3 regions of the Streptomyces sp. NPDC044063 genome follow, and region 1 is predicted to be linked to each of the others. Evidence: riboswitches for the same ligand, from Rfam matches in the RefSeq annotation. Region 1 holds a riboswitch; each other region holds the start of a gene.

Region 1 (2,193 bases):
AGGGCTGGGACGGCGAGAAGTGGCTGGACATCCGCCGGCTCGACGTCCTGCGGCCCATCATGGCGGCGCGCGTCGACATGTGCCGGCAGAAGGGGTTCGACGCGGTCGAGCCGGACCTGACGGAGGGGTTCCGCAACTCCACCGGTTTTCCGCTGACGGCCGCGCACCAGCTGGCGTTCAACCGGATGCTGGCGGAGCTGGCGCACGAACGGGGCATGGCCGTGGGGCTGAAGAACGACCTGGAGCAGATCCCCGAGCTCGTCCGCGATTTCGACTTCGCGGTGAACGAGCAGTGCGCGCAGTACGACGAGTGTGAGAAGCTGACGCCCTTCGTCAAACGGAACAAAGCGGTCTTCCATGTCGAATACGAACTTCCGCCGGCCGACTTCTGCGCCACGAGCAAGCGGCTCGGCCTGAGTTCGATGAAGAAGAACCTCGACCTCGACGCCTGGCGCCGGCCCTGCTGACGGCATCCGCGGAGGCTTTCGTTCCAATGCTTCGACCGCCCCTTCCGGCAAGGGTTTACCGCCAGTTCGGCGGGGGCGGAAAAGCCGTGGTTCCGGCTTTGCGCCCGAAGTGAAGAAGTTCACAGATGGCCGTTTCGGCACCGGAATCCGGCGACTCATGGTGCAGGATCTCTCACCGAACACAAGATCCCGTCACCCAGGCGGGCCACCCGGGCGGACGCCGAGTCCTGCCGCCGCACCGGGTGCGGATTCGATTTGATGGATCGGCAGGAGCGGGAGACCCAAGCGGTACGAACCACGAGGTCGGTGGTTCTAGGGGTGAAGCCACATCCGTGGCCGGGCAACTTCGCGGCCCGAACCCGACAGGTCATCTTTCGCAGGCGGATGTCGAAGGGCTCAGTCATGTCTGCGCTGCCTCGAATACCCGCGCTCGCCAAGCGGGCCGGTACCGCGTCCGTCCTGACCGCCGCCACCCTGGCGGCATCGGTGCTGGTCCCCGGACTGGCCACGGACGCGTCCGCCGCCACCGCCGGCGAGCAGGCTCTGAAGGTCGCGGCCTCGAAGAAGGGCTCCCCCTACCAGTGGGGCGCCTCCGGTCCCAACCGGTTCGACTGCTCGGGCCTGACGCAGTACTCGTTCAAGAAGGTCGGCAAGTCGCTCCCGCGCGTCGCCTCCGACCAGTACAACAAGACCCGTCACATCTCCGGCGGCTCCCGCCAGGTGGGCGACCTCGTGTTCTTCCACTCCGGCAGCAACGTCTACCACGTGGGGATCTACGCGGGTAGCAACAAGATCTGGCACGCTCCCAAGCCCGGCACCACCGTCCGACTGGAGAAGATCTGGACCAGCAGCGTCTGGTACGGACGCGTCAAGTAGTCAAGTAGTCGAGCGGTCCCGCCGTCCGTCCCGTGCCCGGCACGCGCCCCGCGTGCCGGGCACGGCCGGTTCCCGGCCCGGAACGGGCGGTACCGCTCAGGCCACCGCCAGCACGATCTTGCCCGTCAGATGGCCGTGCTCGCTGGCCCGGTGCGCCTCGGCGGCCTCCGGCAGCCGGTAGACCCGGTGGATGGGGAGCTGGAGGATGCCCGCCTCGTGCAGCGCGAGGGCGGCGGCGAGGGCGGGCACGGGGTTGCTCGCGGGGGCGCCGGAGCTGAAGTGGGCGCCGTGCCGGCGGGCGCCCTCGGCGTCGGCGATGCTCACCACCCGCTCCGGGGAGCCGATGAGCTCCACCGACACTCCCACCGCGTCGCCCTTCCCCACCGCGTCCAGCGCCGCGTCCACCCCTTCGGGCACCGCCTCGCGCACCCGGTCGGCCAGCCCCTCCCCGTAGGCCACCGGGATCGCGCCCAGGCCCCGCAGGTACTCGTGGTTGAACGCGCTGGCCGTGCCGACCACCCGGACGTCCCGGGCCCGGGCGAACTGCACCATCAGGGTCCCCACGCCCCCGGCCGCCCCGTGCACGAGCAGGGTCTCGCCCTCCGCCGGGGCCAGCAGGTTCAGCGCCCGCCAGGCCGTCTCGGCGGCCACGGGCAGCGCGGCCGCCTCCTCCCACGGCAGGGAGAGCGGCTTGACCGTCAGCTCGTCGGCCGAGGCCAGGGCCTGTTCGGCGTAGGCGCCGGTGACCGTGCGACCGAGGACCGCGTCCCCGGCCGCCACCCCCACCACGTCCTCCCCCACGGCCTCCACCACGCCCGCGGCCTCCAGCCCGGGCACGTGCGGGAAGGCG
Region 2 (2,193 bases), on a different contig from region 1:
CATCGCGGAGGCCGCCCAGCGTGCCGTGCTCCCCGCGCCCCCGGCCCGTATCGCCGGGCTGCGGGTCGCCGCGCGCTACGTGGCGGCGGAGGCCGACGCGCGCATCGGGGGCGACCTGTACGCCGTGCAGGACACCCCGTACGGCGTGCGCGTCATCGTCGGGGACGTCCGGGGCAAGGGGCTGGGCGCGGTGGAGGCGGTCGCGGTGCTGCTCGGCACGTTCCGCGAGGCCGCGGAGCAGGAGCGCACGCTGGAGGGGCTCGCCGTACGCCTGGAGCGCGCGTTGCAGCGGGAGGGCGTACGGAGGGCGAACCTCGACCAGAGCGAGGGCTTCACCACGGCCGTCCTCGCCGAGGTCCCGTCGGGCCCCGGCGTGCTCCGCATGATCAACCGGGGCCACCCGCCGCCTCTGCTGCTCTACCCCGGCGGCATGGTCGGCGAGGCCCACCCCGCCATGCCCGCCCTGCCGCTCGGCATGGGCGAGTTGGGCGTCTGGCCGGACCGGGTGGAGGAGTGGGACTTCCCGGCGGGTGCGACCCTGCTGCTGTTCACCGACGGGGTGACCGAGGCGCGGGACCCGAGCGGCACGTTCTACGAGCCCAGGAGGCGCCTGGCCGGCCGGCACTTCAAGAGCCCCGAGGCACTGTTGGACACCCTCGTCGCCGACGTCGCGCGGCATGCCGGGGGGCGGACGAACGACGACATGGCCCTGCTGGCCATCCGGCGCGGCGACGGCCGTCACCGCCCCGTCACGGTCACTCAGACGATCGACCAGGCCACACCCCGTATGATCCGCGTCCGGTCCGATAACGACTGACGAACGATCAGCTGGGACGTATGGCCACATCGCCCCAAGAGGCCTACGGATTCACGCTTTCGGCTTGGTTTCCGGCCGCCGTGTCTATTAACGTTCGATAACGCAGCGCGGTCCTTGAGCCGTCGCCAGGGGCGGCGCCGTGCGCCTTCGCCGAATCCCGTGGGTGGAACCGGGGAACCATCAACCTTTGGGGTGAATCGGGCCGTACGCCGGCCCGTAGGAGACCTTCCTGCTCCGAACCCGTCAGCTAACCCGGTAGGCGAGTCGGAAGGAAAGGAGTGCGCCCCGGTGGCGTCCAACAGGTCCGATCTGGACGGAAGTTCGCACGACGCGCACGGAGTGCCGTACGCGGCCTACGAGACGCACGAGCCCACATACGGGTACGCGTACGAGACCGGGCCCGCCCATGACCCGGCGTACGAGCCCGCCTACGAGCCGGCCTACGAGCCGGCCTACGGGACCGCTCCCGAGCCCGCCCACGAGCCCGTGAGCGCCGAGGGGCCCGGCGGCGAGTGGAACCCGTCCGAGGACTCCCTGGCGCCCCCGGCCCGCGGCAGACACCGCGTCGTCAAGCAGCGCGGCGGCACGATGGCCCGCAGCGGCGCCGTGCTCGGCGTGGGCATGATCGCGGCGGTGGGCGCCGGCGGCATGGCGAGTGCCCAGGACCGCCCGGCGGCCCCGATATCCGTGCCGGAACTGTCGAAGATCCCGGGCGTCGGCTCGTTGATCGGCGGCGACGAGGCCCGGACGACGGAGAACGCGGCGGCCCCGGCGGAGGCGAGCCCCGCCGGGCAGGCCGAGGCGGCGCCGGAGCCCGCGCACAGCGCGGCCGACGCCGGTGAGGCGCTGCGGGCGCGCATCCTCCTGCAGGCCGAGCGCCAGCAGGGCGCCGCGGAGGAGGAGGCCCGCGCGGCCGAGGAGCGGACGGCGGTCGAGGCGACGCGGAGGACGGCGGCGGAGAAGGCTGAGGCGCACCAGGTGCAGGTGGCCGCCCAGCACGCCCGGAGAGCCGGCGAGTCGCAGGGGGCGGCCGGGTCGGCAGGGTCGGACGAGTCGAGCGGGTCGGACGATTCGAGCGGGTCGGACGAGTCGGCGGCGGCCGGGAAGGCCGGGAAGGCGGGCGCGACGGCGTTCTCCCGGCGTGCGGAGAAGGCCGCGCACGGCGCACAGGAGTATGTCGCCGACCACGACTACGGACAGCGGGCCGACAGATCCCACCGTGGCGGGTACGTCCTCCCCGTCGCCTCGTACACCCTGACCGCGGGCTTCGGCCAGGCGGGCGACATGTGGTCCGCGCACCACACCGGCGAGGACTTCGCGGCGCCGACCGGCACCCCGGTGAAGGCGGTGGGCGGCGGCACCGTCACCCAGGCGGG
Region 3 (2,193 bases), on a different contig from region 1:
GGCCCGCCCAGGTGCTCGGCACGTACTGCCTGGGCGGCACGCTGACGTCCCGGCTGGACCGTGTGCTGCGCGAGGAGAAGGGCTACACCTACGGCGTCCGCGCCTTCGGCCAGGTCCTGCGTTCGGCGCCCGACGGCACGGGCACGGCGCTGCTGGCCATCAGCGGCTCCGTGGACACCCCGAACACCGGCCCGGCGCTGGCGGACCTGTGGACGGTGCTGCGCACCCTCGCGGCCGAGGGTCTGACCGAGGCCGAGCGGGACGTGGCGGTGCAGAACCTGGTGGGCGTCGCCCCGCTGAAGTACGAGACGGCCGCCGCCGTCGCGGGCACCCTGGCCGACCAGGTCGAGCAGCACCTGCCGGACGACTACCAGGCGCGGCTGTACGAACGCCTCGCCGACACCGGCACGGTGGAGGCCACGGCGGCCGTCGTGAGCGCCTTCCCGGCCGACCGGCTGATCACGGTCCTGGTCGGGGACGCCTCCGAGATCGCCGAGCCCGTCAGGGCGCTGGGTATCGGCGAGGTGACGGTCGTCCCGGCCTGATCCCTTGATCTGACGGGGCGTCAACCCTGCTGTCCGCCGCTCTCCCTGGGCCGGACATTGCCGGACATGTGAGACGCGTGGGCCCATCGGGGCCCACGCGTCTCCTTTATGCCCGTTTTCTCGCGGTGGTTGCATGTTGGTCGTGTGGCGTACGTCATAAAAGCCCGGTTCTGTTTGCCGTTCGAATCTGACGCCGATTAGCGTCAGGGCGGCAGTCCGTCAGATCGGAGCCGCAACCGCGGTCCCGGGCAGCCATCGCCGAGTCCCCGAGGCGCCAGCCGAAGGGAGCCGGGGACCCATCAGTCCCTGGGGTGAATCGGTTCCCTTTCACGAGGGCACCGTAGGAGACCTTCCTGCTCCGAACCCGTCAGCTAACCCGGTAGGCGAGAGGGAAGGAAAGGATCGCCCATCCATGGGGAAGCACCGCCGTCCGAGCCGAGCCGCGCGCGTCAGCGCCAATGTCGCGGGCATAGCCACCCTGACCGCCGCCGGTGTGGTCGCCGGCGTCGCCGCCCCGGCCTTCGCCGCCGGTGACGAGACCCGCGGCCCCGAGGACACCGGGCTGACCCAGGCCGTCGTCATGAGCGACGTCATGGCCGGCAACGTCGACGCCCAGGCCGAGACCCAGCGCAGCGCCGCCGACGAGGCCGCCGCCCGCCTGCAGGCCGAGGAGAGCGCTAAGAAGAAGGCCTCCGAGGCCAAGGAGCGCCACGCGGAGGCCGAGCGCAAGCTCAAGGAGGAGCGCGAGGCCAAGGAGCGTGCCGCGCGTGACGAGGAGCGCAAGCGCCTCGGCACCTACGTGAGCCCCCTCGACGGCTCCTACGTCTCCACCTCCTACAAGGCCTCCAGCGGCCTGTGGAGCTCCGGCAGCCACACCGGCATCGACTTCCACGCCGAGACCGGCAGCTCCGTCCACGCGGTCGCCGCCGGCACCATCGTCGAGGCCGGCTGGGGCGGCGCGTACGGCAACAACGTCGTCATCAAGCACAACGACGGCACCTACACGCAGTACGCCCACCTCTCCTCGATCGACGTCTCCGTCGGTCAGACGGTCACCCCGGGCCAGCAGATCGGCCTCTCCGGCGCCACCGGCAACGTCACCGGCCCGCACCTGCACTTCGAGGCCCGTACCGGCGCCACCTACGGCTCCGACATCGACCCCATCGCCTACCTCGCGGCGCACGGCGTCAACGTCTGACCCGCGACGCGCGCACCAGGCCCCGGCCCCACGGCCGGGGCCTTCTCGCGCTTCCGCCGGGGGTGCTGGCCAAAAAATATCCATGATTCACCGGCCCCATCGGAAATCACCGGGGATTGCCATAGAGTCGCTGAACGGATGTCAATGGGCCGACCCGCTCGGCCGATTAAGTCGTAAAGCGGAGGTGCAGCCATGCGGGGCCGTACGTGAACGGCGGTGGTGAAGCGGCGCACGAGGGCCGCCGCATTTCCGCGCACGCCGTGTGCACGGCGATTCGCGACGACATCGTCACCGGTGTTTTCCCGCCCGGCAGCCGGCTCATCGAGGAACTCCTCGCCCGCCGTTACGGCGTCTCCCGGGTGCCCGTCCGCGAGGCCCTGCGCACCCTCGCCTCCGAGGGCTTCGTCACCACCCGCCGGCACGCCGGGGCGTGCGTCGCCGAGCCCAGCG

The links. Region 1 has a riboswitch for cyclic di-AMP ahead of AC07BS_RS07500 (C40 family peptidase). Riboswitches for the same ligand answer to the same signal wherever they lie in the genome.
Region 2: another riboswitch for cyclic di-AMP. It lies ahead of AC07BS_RS18725 (M23 family metallopeptidase); the one in region 1 lies ahead of AC07BS_RS07500 (C40 family peptidase).
Region 3: another riboswitch for cyclic di-AMP. It lies ahead of AC07BS_RS12130 (M23 family metallopeptidase); the one in region 1 lies ahead of AC07BS_RS07500 (C40 family peptidase).

What each region holds. Positions count from the first base shown of each region.
Region 1 covers NZ_JBWKFM010000004.1:147,074-149,266, reverse strand. The annotation lists gene AC07BS_RS07505 (endo alpha-1,4 polygalactosaminidase) at 1-467, shown strand, start outside; cyclic di-AMP (ydaO/yuaA leader) riboswitch at 714-866, shown strand; gene AC07BS_RS07500 (C40 family peptidase) at 870-1,343, shown strand; gene AC07BS_RS07495 (NADP-dependent oxidoreductase) at 1,440-2,193, opposite strand, start outside.
Region 2 covers NZ_JBWKFM010000014.1:24,143-26,335, reverse strand. The annotation lists gene AC07BS_RS18730 (PP2C family protein-serine/threonine phosphatase) at 1-817, shown strand, start outside; cyclic di-AMP (ydaO/yuaA leader) riboswitch at 956-1,094, shown strand; gene AC07BS_RS18725 (M23 family metallopeptidase) at 1,106-2,193, shown strand, end outside.
Region 3 covers NZ_JBWKFM010000007.1:186,088-188,280, forward strand. The annotation lists gene AC07BS_RS12125 (M16 family metallopeptidase) at 1-545, shown strand, start outside; cyclic di-AMP (ydaO/yuaA leader) riboswitch at 792-946, shown strand; gene AC07BS_RS12130 (M23 family metallopeptidase) at 958-1,743, shown strand; gene AC07BS_RS12135 (GntR family transcriptional regulator) at 1,950-2,193, shown strand, end outside.